One region of the Phormidesmis sp. 146-12 genome, then DNA from elsewhere that is predicted to be linked to it. Evidence: predicted binding sites of a transcription regulator. Region 1 holds the regulator's gene; the other holds the start of a gene.
The links. Region 1 encodes NtcA, which controls nitrogen genes in cyanobacteria. Its sites were predicted from a motif close to TTTGTANNNNNNNNTACAAA; they were not measured.
Positions count from the first base shown of each region.

Region 2: ACKFKF_RS17615 (replication restart DNA helicase PriA) is a predicted target of NtcA. The motif match lies at 3,134-3,153, and genes of this name have one in related genera.

Region 1 covers NZ_JBJPHS010000112.1:5,903-13,242, forward strand. Annotated here, with positions in the region: gene ACKFKF_RS28970 (carbon-nitrogen hydrolase family protein) at 1-90, opposite strand, end outside; gene ACKFKF_RS28975 (hypothetical protein) at 268-429, opposite strand; gene ACKFKF_RS28980 (hypothetical protein) at 821-1,294, shown strand; gene ntcA (global nitrogen regulator NtcA) at 1,354-2,025, opposite strand; tRNA gene ACKFKF_RS28990 (tRNA-Gly) at 2,541-2,612, opposite strand; gene ACKFKF_RS28995 (hypothetical protein) at 2,767-3,264, shown strand; gene ACKFKF_RS29000 (alpha/beta fold hydrolase) at 3,356-4,246, shown strand; gene ACKFKF_RS29005 (tetratricopeptide repeat protein) at 4,467-5,552, shown strand; gene ACKFKF_RS29010 (hypothetical protein) at 5,622-5,879, opposite strand; gene ACKFKF_RS29015 (hypothetical protein) at 5,912-6,142, opposite strand; gene ACKFKF_RS29020 (ATP-binding protein) at 6,781-7,340, shown strand, end outside.
Region 2 covers NZ_JBJPHS010000040.1:41,839-49,178, forward strand. Annotated here, with positions in the region: gene ACKFKF_RS17600 (hypothetical protein) at 1-676, opposite strand, end outside; gene ACKFKF_RS17605 (WD40 repeat domain-containing protein) at 890-1,900, shown strand; gene ACKFKF_RS17610 (DUF4230 domain-containing protein) at 2,095-2,796, shown strand; gene ACKFKF_RS17615 (replication restart DNA helicase PriA) at 3,240-3,419, shown strand; gene ACKFKF_RS17620 (2OG-Fe(II) oxygenase) at 3,516-4,151, opposite strand; gene ACKFKF_RS17625 (RNA recognition motif domain-containing protein) at 4,339-4,644, shown strand; gene rpsU (30S ribosomal protein S21) at 4,789-4,977, shown strand; gene ACKFKF_RS17635 (pentapeptide repeat-containing protein) at 5,055-5,429, shown strand; gene rlmN (23S rRNA (adenine(2503)-C(2))-methyltransferase RlmN) at 5,514-6,560, opposite strand; gene ACKFKF_RS17645 (ABC transporter ATP-binding protein) at 6,706-7,340, shown strand, end outside.

The sequences.
Region 1 (7,340 bases):
GAGATCGATTAGTTCTTCTGCCTGCGCCAGATTCTTGTGTAAATCGGGCAGACTGTTCATTTGAATTGCAGCAGCCAGGTAAGACTTCATGGGTTTAGCTCAAAATAACGGGTAGGTAGAAAAAGCATTTTAGATCTTGAGCCGTCCCCTAATTGCAAGAAAATTTTGCAGATGTCATCTAACAAAAGCATCAGGCGATCGAGACTCTCGACCTATTCATACTTTAAAGCCACAGAAAACCCATTGATCCCTGCTTTTTGTTTTGAGTTAAGCGTCTCCTTTGACCAACGTCCGGATTAGCTGCCAACCTGTCCAGCCGATCGCTGAAACCAACACTACCAGCATCACCAGAGATAGCGCTGAAAAAGGAGCAATCAGCATCATCAGCAGCAGCCCCAAGAGTAAAATCATCACGATCGAATTGTTCACAACGAGCGTCTCCCAATTTAGAATCAGGCTCAGTCTAATCAAGAGAGCTAACTCAATGCCTCTAGCGATAGCAGCATTTCTGTCGCGTAATCTGTTGCATAATTGTTGTGAACATATGAAGAAACTTTTTGATTTATAGTCTTTTGCAAATCTTCTGAAATCACTGAATCTTCTCAATGCGTTTGGGCTAGTGAGAATCGCAAAATCAGAAAGCGATCGCCTTCTTTTTGACCGGATTGAACCATAAAAGTTTGCGCTATGATAGCGAAGCTATTCCCTTGGATAGAACCCTTTGATGGTAGGAATCTTTAGCCATCTAGCGCAGCCTCACACAAGGGAATCAACGCTCAATCATCCATCCCTTTTGGAACGCAACCCCGGTGAGAACCTTATGGAAGAGTGGCAAAAAGATTTTTCTGAACTGTTAGAAACGATCGCGGATCACATCGAAGGCTTCTTTGTTGAAGTGTCGAGAGAAGTGACAGAAGTGGTCAACGTGTTTGTAGAGCTTTCTGACGAGCTTTCGGCACAGGCACAAAATACCTTTACAGATGAGATTGACCAATACATTAATGAGCTAGTCAACCCCGTTTTAGAAGCCTATTTTGGGTTTGAAGGCATGGTCGGAGAAGCTGCCCAACCGATGATGCAAACTGTAGAACCGCTGCTCAACCAACACCCCATCTGTGTCGGCTGTCGTCACTATCATGGGCAAGCCTACAACGGCAACGTGCTAGTCTGCGGAATGCACCCCTACGGCGTGGGAGAAGGACTAGACATCTGCCCTGATAAAGAATTGACCCGCTGGAAGTCACCCTACCTCAATTCAGAAGGTCAATTTCTATTTAGAGAAGACGATTGGTAATAGGCGAGGTGTGAAGCCTGAAATTTGTACGCCTTCAGGCTTCGCCGACTGGCTAGCGATCAGGTAAACTGCTGACTCAAGGTGACTGGATTGTGGACGGTGATCTTCTTTTTGTGAATAGAGATCATTTTGTCCTGTCGCAAGTCTCCCAGCAGACGAGTCACGGTCACCCGCGTTGAGCCGATCGCTTCTGCAATGGCTTGATGAGACAGCTTGAGGTCGATCGTGATCCCTTCTTGACTGGGCAGTCCAAAATCGCGACAGAGAATCAGCAAGAAACTCACCAGACGCGACCCCATATCTCGATGCGCCAACGTTTCGATCATCATTTCGGTTTGTAGAATTCGAGACGACAGCCCTCGCAGCATCAGCAGACAGAGTTCAGGGTTGTCTTTGAGTGCTTTTTCAACCTGCTCAATTTGAACAGACAGCAACTCAACTGATGTGAATGCAACCGCATGATAAAAGCGATCGGCGCGTTGCCCGGTGATCAATGACAGCACCCCAAACACGCTGTTTTCTCGCAGTAAGGCAACCGTAATCTCCTCACCCGCCTCATAGACTCTCGAAAGCTTGACGGCACCTTTGACTAAAAAATAAACTCGTTCTGCGGGGTCGCCTGGAAAGAAGATCGTTTTGCCTCGCTCAAACGTCTCAACGACAGGTGGAAAGGCACCGCCCCCAATCTGGCGAAATAATGCTGCAAGTGGTCGCTCTTTGGTCACTACCATGTTCCTTGTCGAACTCGTGCTCCTAAACTCTCTTGATTGACCTGGCAACAGTTTTTACTTAGCTGTCAGATGATCTGTAAGAGATTGATGACTTTAGAACACTTAAACTTACTCTTCAAGCAGTTTTTGTGCTCGATACTACACTATTCTGCCAGGTAGTTGAATTTTTGCAGGAATTGAGCTAAGTCTCTAACAATTGCTTAAGGTTTGAGCTTAAATTCGTCGTTCATCTGAAGATTTTTAAGATCTGTTACCCATTTTAATCAGGCTGGAAGTCAATAGATTAATCAATAGATCGATTCAAAGATCAATTCAGTAATAAGCTTGTCAAAAAGTACGTTGTGAGTTGAAGATTTCAGAACGATGACCGTGTTGAAGAGCGGTATTACCCAGCGTCAAGGAGCTTAATTTACCGAAAGCTCTAGAGACTTTTAGGGTGCTGCCTTTTAGTCGAAGACATTCAACTCTTGCATTGAGAATTCATCAATCTGGGATTAAAAAATTTTTAATTAAAAAGCGGGTAACGCGATTCGAACGCGCGACATTCACCTTGGCAAGGTGACGCTCTACCACTGAGCTATACCCGCAAAATTCGGACAAGTTCTACTATTGCAGATACTCATAGAGATGTCAAGCCTGAAAAACCAAAAAGCCGGAAATCAGGAAATCGCATCGCTTCTCAGCATATAGGATGTAGAAGGATGAAAAAAGAACATCCATACTCCTTACCTCCTACTTTTTATGGTTCAATACACGCTTGCTCAAAGTCCCGAAGTCATTCTCACGGTCTCTGGTAAGGATTCTGCCAAAGCTCGCGAGAAGGCAATGGATCAACTGATGGAACTAATGGATGACGGCAAACTGCCCACCGAGCTAACGGATGGCTTTGGGCCGCAGCACTTTATCGAAATTAAAGATCAAGGCGCGATCGCTTCCAGTGATGAAGATGCCCTCAATCAAGCCGTTCAGGTTCTTAGCAGTCTGGCAACCCTCAAACTCAAGGCTCAAGAATCACGCTCTGAAGCGCTGCAAGTTCGCGAACAAATCGACATTCTCTTTACGGATGAGCTAGTCAGCGAAGAAGAAATCAACAGCCTCAAAGAAGGCTTCAAGGTTCTCAAAACCTATGCTCAGACCAACATGCGCTACCGAGAAGCTCGTTCTCAAGCCGAGACCGCTCGCGTTGTTCTTGACCAGGCGCTCCAGTCGCCATCAGAGCTAAAGAAATCAGGAAAGTAGGTGGCTTTAACTCAGAACGCGCTGGACGCTGAAAATTTAGACGTGAAATATTATGATGGAGAAGTCTTAAGAAAACTTCACAAAACGAACCGTGACAGTAGAGCAACTTCCGACTCCAGCAACTTTTGAGCGACAAACTTGGGAATGGCAAGGGCATCAGATTCGCTATGTGTCTATGGGGACAGGCCAGCCTTTGGTATTAATTCATGGATTTGGGGCCTCAATCGGACACTGGCGCAAAAATATTCCCGTTCTCGCTGAGGCTGGCTACCAGGTGTTTGCTCTCGATCTGCTGGGGTTTGGCGGTTCCTCAAAGCCTGAATTGGACTATAACCTGGAGCTTTGGGTCGAGTTGATCCGCGACTTTTGGGCCGCCAAGATTCAGCAGCCTACCGTATTTGTCGGTAACTCGATCGGCGGCTTGCTCTGTCTGATGCTGTTAGCCGAACATCCCGAAATCTCGGCTGGGGGCGTGTTGCTCAATCCTGCTGGAGGACTCAATCACCGACCTGAAGAGTTAAATCTGCCATTGCGGATGATCATGGGTACTTTCTCAAAAGTTGTGAGTTCTCAAGCGTTTGGGCCATGGCTCTTCGATCGCGTCCGTCAAAAAGCTCGAATTCGCAACAGTCTCAAGCAGGTTTATCGCGATCCTGATGCAATTACAGACGAGTTAGTCGATCTGCTGCACGAGCCGTCTTGCGATCCGGGTGCCCAAAAAGTGTTTGCGTCGATTCTCTCGGCTCCGGCTGGCCCTCGACCAACGGAATTGTTTCCTAAAATTAAGGTGCCGCTGTTGGTGTTGTGGGGCGAAGCTGATCCCTGGACACCGATCGCAGGCGCTGAGATTTATCGATCGCTCACTGACACCCATGATGTGCAATTTGTCGGCATCCCAGATACGGGGCACTGTCCCCATGACGAACGCCCCGAAGTCGTGAATGCTCAGGTGTTGGAATGGTTGGCCCAGAAAAAACTCTGAGGACGACACTGAGAACTTTATAAAGACGGATGCGGGAGGTGAGCGTATTTACGGATTAGCCTTGTCAGAAAAAAAGTTAGCCTCGAAACCGATAGGCTGATCAGATTTGAGATTGCAGGCTGGAGCAGACAAAACGCATCTCTGACCCTGCAACATTCGATCTGCTGAACCCTCAGTCTTGTTGGAAGAATTCAGCAAAGCGAGTTTAGAGGCGTGTATTATGAGTGACCGGAATCAAGCACACGGTCAAATGGAGAATGTGGGAGACGATCGCGAAACCATTTCTCCAGACATTCAGCCTTGCGATGCGACCCTGATTCAATCAGCAGACGTTCGTAAATCAGAAGCCGATCGCTTGCTCAGAGAAGGCATCGAGCAGCATCAAGCGGGACAGTTTCAACTCGCGCTTCAGCGACTCCAGCAGGCCCAAGCGATTTATTTGGAGATTGATGATCAGCAGGGCGTTGAGAAGGCTTTGGGCAGTTTGGGAATGGCTTGCTATAGCGTGGGAGACTATGCTGAGGCGATCGATTATTCTCAACGCAGTCTGGGCTTGGCTCAAAAAATCAAAAGCTACCTCAGTAGCGTCAAAGTGTTGGGTACGCTGGGCAATGCCTATCGTCACCTGGCAGACCACCCCAAGGCGGTTGAATATCAGCAGCAAAGTCTGACCCTGGCGCGAGAAATTCACGATCGACGCGGAGAGATGGCTGCGCTCAACAATTTGGGGTTGGCTTACAAAGCATCTGGTGATCATCAGGGTGCGATCGACTGTGAGCAGCAAGCATTACTGATCGCTCAAGAACTTGCAGATCGGCACGTCGAAGGGCAAATTCTCAAAAATCTGGGAAATGCCCACTATGCGCTGGGAAATTATGACCAGGCGATCGACTACTACAAACAGCGATTGAGACTGGCGCAAGAGATTGACGATCGTCGTCTAGAAGGTCAGGTTCTCAGAAATTTGGGCAATGCCTTTTATGCAGCAGGCGATCACAAAAACGCAATTTTTTACAATCAACAGCGGCTCTGTCTGGCGCAAGAAGTGGGCGATCTCCGAGCAGAAGAGCAAGCTTTGGGCAGTTTGGGCGTTTCTTGGGATGCGCTGGGTGAAAGCACTCAAGCCGTCACCTATCACGAACAGCGGCTGACGATCGCTCGCAAGCTTCAAGACCCTCGCCTCCAAGAACAGATCTTAGGAACGCTGAAGGTGGCTTACTATGCTCAGGGCGACTATGCAAAAGCGAATCAGTACACCGAAGAGCGATCGGCGCTGCTAGTTCTTCGCCAGAGTGAAGAGAGATGAAAGAATTTCGGGAGTGGCAATCCTCAGCACAGTTTTCTTGACGTTGTTCTTGACGTTTAGAAGACGAATTTATTGACCGACGAGCAATTGGATTTCTGATGGCGCAACTTTTGTGTAGGCCTCCGCTGTCGGAATCAACGCCCAACCTGCCTGTCTTAGCTTTTGGTAAGTTGTCCAACCTTTTGACGCACCAGGGACTTGTAGATCTGGGACGCGGTATTGCGGAAAAGCGGTGTAAGGCATCCAGGGCTTGAGGGGCTGTTCTCTCAGATGTAAGATTTTGTTTCCTGACCCAAAGCCTGCCAGCCAGCACATTTGTCCAGTCATATTAGTTTCTCCTTACAGGTATATTTGTCATCTCACGCTGTCGGCTCGTCAGAGCGTTTGGGCTTTAGTAGCAGCCAGCTTGTGAGAAAGAACGCCGCCGTCAAAATCTGGAGCAGATCCAGAGGGGTCACCCAGGGATGAGAGAAAGCGGTTGCGCCTCGCTCGATCGCGCCAAACAACCAAGCAGGAATACACAAAATCCAGATCCACCGCTTTAAGCTGGTCAGCAATTCACTCACTTCGGGTGTGGGTTGATTGTTCATGGGGGTCACCAATTTCGTCAGACTAGAGGAAACTGTCTGCTGTCCATAGCCGTCTATAGAAGGTTGAGTTTCGTCCAAGTTGGGTCTAACGGGAGCGCTGAGAAGAACTTCACAGGTTTGCTATCCCGTTACGCCTAGAGTATGTAACTCTTTATTAAAGCTCATTGATAGATAGGCAGACTTATGCAGATATCTTCATTCTTCTGAAGAGAGAGGCGATCTTTTCGAGTTACCCGCAAGCACCTTGGATTGGACGGTGTGAGCAATCCGTCAACCAGGCAAGCGGCTTTATCTAACGGGTAACGGTTGACTTTCTGAAATTTTCTTCATCATGAGCCGATCCCCGAAAAAGCGCTGAGGGAATTTACCAAAAATGTTAATTTTGCGTTGGTCATCAGGGTAACCTCTAGACATAGGAATCCCTCCCTACTTAAATCGAGACTGCCCCGATCGCTGACCTCATTTCTTCTATTACGTGGTTTTACCCTTGTCTCAGGGATGTTACGGAAAAACGTTCAGAAACTAGCAATTTTGGCAGATTGCGGCTAGATATAAGGGGTCAGATCGCCATCAACGGCTGCCGAATCACAGTAGTCAATTTTACCGATTCAATACCGATTCTTCTCCCAAATGTCCCTATGACCTCCTTCGTGACTCCAGAGATTTCCCTTTACGAATTGGCAGCCAGTTCTGAGCAAACGCCGTTTGTGCTACAGACCAGCCCGGTCACCTTTAAGTCATTGGTGAGCAGCCTGATTGATTTGCTAGTCGAGCAGCAGATTTCGGCTTCAATTTGGGCAAAGATGCCTCGTGGGGAAGCCTGGCAAGCTGAAATCGATCGCTATCGTGAATCGGCAACGCCACCCGAAGCTGTTTACTTATTTAGAAATCAAAAAGAAGACGCTGCTGAAGAAATTGCGGATAGCCATATGGCAGACGATGCGGGCCATGTGACTCACGAGCATCCGGCGCTGTGGCGATCGCTTTCTGAGAGTCAGCTTAAGCGAGATTATTTTTTACTGATCTGGTCAAAACAGTTTTGTGGTCTGCTGGTGGCTTATCGCTCAAGACCTCAATCCATTCGAGTGGAGGGCGTTGAGGCAGGTTTGTTTGACACGGCGCAAGAAGAACCGACGGAGAAAAAGCAGTCGTTGTCTGTGTTGCTGTCGATGGAGCCACAGACGATTCGCGAGTTTCT
Region 2 (7,340 bases), on a different contig from region 1:
ACACCAAAACATCTACGTGTGCAGAAGCAATCTGCTCCATCAACAATAGGGGGTTGATTAAGTAAGCGATCGTGACTTTATCGCGGCTCAAATTTCCTTGAGAATTCATCGGCAACGATCGCCAAATTAAGTAGCCGTTGAGAATATGAAATCCCAAACAGATCGCTTTGAAACTGTAAACGCTGAGAGTCGGATCGAGCGATAAAACTGCGGCCGATAGTGTAAAAAAGAACTGAGAAACAGGCCCATAGGTCGAGGTTTGTCCCCAATCCACAAAGGGAGACAATTCGGATACAAACACCCCAGCCCTCACCAAAAATGGGTTGGCATGACTCAGATTCATCAGCCCCGCATGGAGGTAAAGATAGACATCATTCCCCAGCGGATAAGCGATAAAAGCGAGTAAAAGAAAAGTGGCGGACTTTCGCAACAGGGTGAAGAAATGAGAGGGAGTCGTTGATCGCGAGTCGTCAAACAACCAGATTAGATAGAGAACTGCCAGCACAAGATAGGTGCCTCCGATCTCAATTTGGTTGGCCAGGCTCGAAAAAGTCGCAAATTTCTTTCCACCCGCCAAAATGTAGTGAAACTTATCTAACCCCAGATTAACGAGAGCAACGCTCAAATAAGTCGCGCAGAATAAAGCACTCGCCGTCAATATTCCTGCTTTCTTCACGTAGTTTTTTGAATAATTTTATATAAATATAACATCGGCCAACGTGACATAATCTGACCCGTGACAGAGGCTTATTTTTGCAGCAAATCGGTTAACTTTGGGAAGCGCAAAACGATCGATGGTAATCGATCGTTTTTTGAGAAAGCGTTCATCCTCTAGATACAGGGGCGATCGCTCAGATTCAGGTTCTTTTATTGAGAAATACAGACAGACGTGCTTAAAAGACGTGGGTGGCTGATTTTAGGAGTCGTTGCAACGATCGCAGTTTTGACGGTTTCCTATTTCCTGTTGGGTCAAAGTATTGCTGCCCGTCTGCCCCAAAGCGTCTGTGTCTCTGCCTACGAAGCGGGAATTCTCTGTTATCGACAACCCAAACTACTCTTTAGTCAGAAAACCACGGCGATCGCCACCAGTCCCAATGGCAAGCTTTTGGCCAGCACCAGCGAATCGACCATCTATCTATGGGATTTGCAAACCGAACGGTTTACCACGCTCAAAGGGCACAAAGATTGGGTGAGCGCGATCGCGTTTAGTCCCGATGGTCAAATTTTGGCAAGCGCCAGCCTCGATCGCAGCGTCAAGTTGTGGAGCCTCAAAACGGGCGCACTTTTGGCGACCTTCTACACTGGGCGCGTCACTTGTCTCACTTTTAGTCCCGATGGTCGCACACTAGCGACGGGCAGCCGACTTTCTAAATGGGCAGATGGCTCCTATAGTCGGATGGGCGTACAGTTTTGGGATGTAGAAACTCGCCAATGGATCGATAGTCTGGGAGATCAGCCCGTGACCGCAATCGCCTACAGCCCCAATGGAACCCAACTCGCGATCGGAAATCGCAAAACTCAAATCTGGCAGCTAAAAACTCAAAACCTTTTGCACACCCTCAATTCAGGTGATTTGACAGCGCTACTCTTTACCCCTGATGGCGAAGCGTTACTAACGGGCAGCAGTCGCATCAAGCAGTGGGATGTCAGATCGGGAGACCTGACACACACGTTCTCTTCGGGCGCATCTGATCTGGCATTGAGTCCTGATGGCGTGACGCTGGCCACCGGAACGGGTGGAACCGTGCAACTCTGGCAGCTCGATAACGAACAACTCTCTGGTATTCTACGAGGCTCTTGGCACAGTAGCGTATCGGTCGAGTTTGGGCTAGGAGGGCGAACGATCGTCAGTAGTGGCAGTGACGGCATTCGAGTGTGGCGACCCGATGAAGAATTGTGATAGCTAGAAGGCTTTGATTTGGGCTTGGGACTCTAGATATTAAACCAAACAGCCTCAAAGTTTCTAACGTCTTCTAGCGTCCAAGGTCTAGCATCCATTGCTTAATCTCCACCAAATTCTACATCTCCACTTGACACTAAATCTCAGCCTAAACAGTTACAATGCCCTGTGATTGGCGTAAGAGGCACGAGAGAATGCGGCAAAAAGATCGCCAGAAACGGGGCACTCAAGGATTTGTGCGATTCAAAAATCTGGGGCTGATTGTGACGGGTAGCCTGCTGGTTGTGGGGACGATGACCGCGATCGGCGTTTTGCGATCAGGCGATCAGTTCTTTAGTAGAGTGGGCACGCTGTTTAGCAATCCTCAGCCTGAGCCGAAGGTAGAAGCGCGATCGGTTGTTATTCAGCAGATTCGAGATGCCAGCGAGTTGACGACCGCGGTCTTCACAATGGAAGCAGTTGTGCCAACACAGCAAGATGCGACAGTGGGCGGCTTTGTAGTGGGGACGACAAAACTTCTCTACATTGCTTACGGAGAGGTGCGGGCGGGCGTAGATCTGAGTGCTTTAAAGCCTGAAGATGTGCAGGTTGTGGGGCAAAGGTTGAAGTTAAGATTACCGCCGCCTCGTGTGTTAGACAGCAAAATTGACGTAAATCGCTCCAAAGTTTACGACTACAACCGGGGAGTTTTGGGGTTGGGGCCGGATGTCGCGCCTGTGCTGCAAGACCTGGCCCAGAAGGAAGCGCTCAAAAAAATTCAGGCAGCGGCGGTGACCGACGGAGTGCTACAAAGAGCCAACGATCGAGCAAAACTGGTCGTCACCCAACTGGTCAAAGTGCCAGGAATTCAGGAAGTTGTCATTGAAACTCAGCAGCCAACTCTGAGCGATCGTTAAACTTAATGAGTCAAAAAATTTACTCAGTTCTGAGTGTATTGCATCTATTTAGAGAGTTTATACACTGAGTAATATTAAGGACTTTTCGATTCTAAGATTAAGTGTTTGTAGGTAGTCTTCCCGTTAAAAATTGAGAATTTCTTCAAATACCTGTTTTTTAGTCACTGGATTCTGAGAAGCGATCGTAAGATCATAAATTCGGGGATCACTCTATTGATAGGTGATCCCCAGGATTCGCCAATCTTAAAATTAATATAAACATTGCTGACACAAGGCATAAATACTTATCATAATAAAGAGGTCAACACAGAATAAACTTTCACGAAAGTCGCTCGACTAAGTAGTTTTAGATACATTTTTTGTTTTTGACAATCCAGATGGGTCATTTTTGGGTGAAATCGTCTTTCTCAAGTTCAAATTTTTGAAAATTGCTGAGGTTTAAAATGCAAACGGTACAAACAGTTCGGTGTCCAAATTGTGGCAGTCACGCCGAGCGTCACCACCTCGAAAGTAATCACCTGACCCGTACTCAGTGCCCTACTTGTGATTATTTGATGATCACCTGCGCGAAGACGGGCAAAGTGATCGAAGCTTACGCGCCTGGGATCTATGCGCGGCGGTGAGGGAGAACTTCGATGATCTGTTCCCCCTGTGGGGGTAATCCGCTTCGCGAGGAGGGATGAGAGAGTGCTGTCCCTCTGCCTCTTATTCTGTAATGTCTATGGTTCAGACTTCGATCGCTTTGAGATACCCGCAGGCGATCGCTTTCCCACAGCTCTTGACTCTACTGTAAATTCGGGGATCTCTTGCAGTTCGGTATCACTCAAGCGGTACTGTTCACAAACCAAACTGAGCCGAGTTCCGGTAGATTTGACCGCATTGACCGAGTGAGTTAAGTCGCCCTGAAAATGGACAAGCTGATTGACTTGAGGTTTGATCTGCCCAACTTGTTGCTTGTGATTTTGTAAGATCAATTCTCCACCCTGCAAGTCTGAAACTACCTGCACATAAAGAACGCTGACGATCGCAGGGGGCAGAATTGTCTTGCAATAAGACCGTAGGGAGCGATCGATATGAGGATCGACCCGTGACCCTTCTTTGAGAAGCAACGGATTGAGATAAAACGCATTGCAATCGGGCTGAAGCGCCAGGTCTAAATAAAGTTTGAAAAAGGGAAACATTCGCTCAACTTTTTCTTTTCCAGACTGTTGAAATACCACAGAAAATCCCTTTGTATTGACAAAATCACGATTCAAATTGTTAAGTGCAAAATAAGGACAAGCTAAAATTTCTCCACGAAGATCATTCAAGTAAGCAACCGGAAAGGCATTGGAGTGTTGGCGATAGTATTTCACAGCAATTCAATCAAGCGTTAAATGACAAAATGAGAGACGTTTACTTTTATTACATCTAGTTTATCAACCGTGTGATCCCTAATCTTGTGTTAGATTGTTGGTTAGGAATTATTTTCGGCCGTGTAATCCGTTTTTTAAGCGTTTCTCCGAATCTACTCTCTACATTCACTGATTCTGGAGATACTCCATGTCTATTTACGTTGGTAACCTTTCTTATGAGGTCACTCAAGACGATCTCACGCGGACTTTTGCTGAGTATGGCGATGTCAAACGTGTACAGCTTCCCACTGATCGTGAAACGGGTCGTCTGCGCGGCTTTGCATTTGTAGAAATGGGCACCGAGGCCGAAGAAACCGCAGCGATCGAAGCCCTTGATGGCGCTGAATGGATGGGTCGCGATCTCAAGGTCAACAAAGCTAAACCCCGCGAAGAGAGAGGATCTTCAGGTGGCGGAAGCTGGGGCAACAAAGGTGGTTCTTCTCGTCGTTATTAAGGATTAAGACCAAGAGCACTCTACTCTAAAGTCTTGGGGGTGGACGAAGAGTCTGCCCTTTTTTTATGGAGATGGGAGAGGTTAGATTTCGGATTTTGATTCGTGCCCTCTTACCCGGATCAGCCAACTTAATGAGGAAATCGGATGACCCAAGTGACTCCTGGTGAAAGTGAAGGGATTGAGTCCGTGTTACGCCGATTCAAACGAGAAGTTTCTAAAGCAGGCATCTTTCCAGACATGCGAAAACATCGACATTTTGAGACTCCGATCGAGAAGCGAAAACGCAAAACCCTCGCCATGCACAAACAACGTAAGCGGAAGTTTCGTTATTAGGTGATGGTCAAAAGGGCGGCTCTAAAATCTGATTCGCGAATCAAAATTCATCCTGCATTCCTCATCCCCAATTTCCTATGAATACCAAAGAATTCTTGAGTCGATATCACGCCGGACAACGAGACTTTAAAGACCTGAATTTGATGGCCGCAAATTTGAGAAATCTAAATTTGAGTGGCGTTAATTTGACTGGAGCAAACCTCACCAAAGCAAATTTGACTCGCACCAATTTAAGTCGAGCAAATCTCACAAATGCCATTTTGACCGGGACAAACTTAACCGAAACCAATTTAACTAAGGCAAACTTAACGAATGCAAATTTGAGTGATACCAATCTCAAGGATGCAAACCTAACTCAGGCTCATCTGCGCGGTGCCGTTATGCCAGAGGGTGAAAATTCTATGGTGAGCCAAGTGCAATCTTCCTTGATTGAGGACTCGATCGCCTATTGAGCGTCAGTTCGACAAAGGGGTTTCGCTTCGTTACCAGGCACTTCTGACTTCCAAGCCGCCAATTCTGGGAGACTAGCGATGACTCTAACCACCCGTCTTGGAGGCTCTCAACTGCCCACAGGCTGCGTCTGCTTCTAATCCACGGGGCCGCCGCACGCTCACCGCAACATGTCGATTTTTGAGCGCATTGACGAAGGTTTGGATGCGACGCTGATCCGGTTTTTGATAGTCAACTTCACTGATTGGATTGTAAGGAATCAGATTGACGTGACTCTGGAAGCCTCGAAGGTGATCGGCAAGCTCGATCGCATGGTCTTCGCAGTCATTCAATCCCGCTAACAGAATGTATTCAAACGTGACGCGCCGCCCGGTGAGTTTGACATATTCGCGGCATTCATCGAGGAGCGCTTCTAGCGGATATTGGCGTGCGCTAGGAATCAACTGTTCGCGTAGCGCTTGATTGGAGGCATGAAGACTGACAGCAAGGGTCGCTTGCAGGTGATGGTCGGCGAGTCGCTGGATTCTACCGGGAATGCCAACGGTGGAAATGGTGATCAGCCGCTGACCGATGCCAATGTCTTCGTTAATCGATTTGACCGCACCCAAAACATTGTCGCTGTTGAGCAACGGTTCGCCCATGCCCATAAACACGACGTTGCTGACTCGCTGCTGAAACACTTCTTGCACCGTCAGCACCTGGTCAACAATTTCGTGACGTTCTAGATTGCGCGTAAAGCCGCCCTTGCCCGTCGCACAAAAGTCACACGCCATCGGACAACCCACCTGCGACGACACACAGACCGTCAGCCGCTTCTCAGTCGGAATGCCTACGGTTTCGACAATTTGCCCGTCGCGCAGTTGCAGCAAAAATTTGATCGTGCCGTCAAGCGCCTTCGCCTGATAGTGAATCTTGGAGCGCCCGATCGCATAGTCCGCCAAATTTTCGCGCCACTGTTTGGGGAACACAGAAATCTCCGTCAGCGATCGCGCCCCTTTTTGATAAATCCACTGGTGAAGCTGCCGCGATCGATAAGCGGGTTGTTGATAGTGCTGCACCCAATCGGTCAGTTCTGCAACGGATGCGCCAACTAAGGGCTTGTAGCTGGCAGATGGCTCAATTTGCGGGATCACGGCGAGATCAAGATAAGGGGAATTCCTATTCTAAGCTGAGATTCGCGATCAACGGTTTCCAAATCGAGATGGACTAAAGAAGGCGCGATCGAACTGACCAAATTTGCTTAAGATTTATGAAGGTTCAATCAGTGGAACGCTCAACATGACAGTGAAACCGGGGTCAAAGTCCTCTTCAAGCTCATCAGAAAACTCATCAGAATTCTCTACGCCCACCGGGGGCGCTCTGGTGCAAATCGAGAATCTCAGCAAAACCTTTCAAGAAGGGGAGATGCAGAGGACGGTTCTCAATCAGGTTAGTTTGACCTTTGAGCCGGGAGAATTTGTGGTGCTGCTGGGTCACAGTGGTAGTGGTAAAAGCACTCTGCTCAACCTGATTAGCGGCATCGATCAGCCATCGTCAGGGATTATCAAAGTGAATGGCGTTTCGGTGACTGAGCTAGACGAACGATCGCGCACTCTTTTACGTCGAGACCAAATCGGCTTTGTGTTTCAATTCTTTAATCTCATTCCGACGCTGACCGTCTTAGAGAACGTGATGCTGCCTCAAGAATTGGCGGGGCGATCGTCGCAGGTCGCTCAACAGTCGGCGATGAAGCTTTTAGAACAGGTCGAACTCGCCGATCGCAAAGACACCTTTCCAGACAAACTTTCTGGTGGACAACAACAGCGGGTGGCGATCGCGCGTGCTTTGGCGCACAGTCCCCTTTTGGTGCTGGCTGACGAACCCACCGGAAACCTCGACGAAGAAACCGGACAGCGCGTTTTAGAGATTCTGCT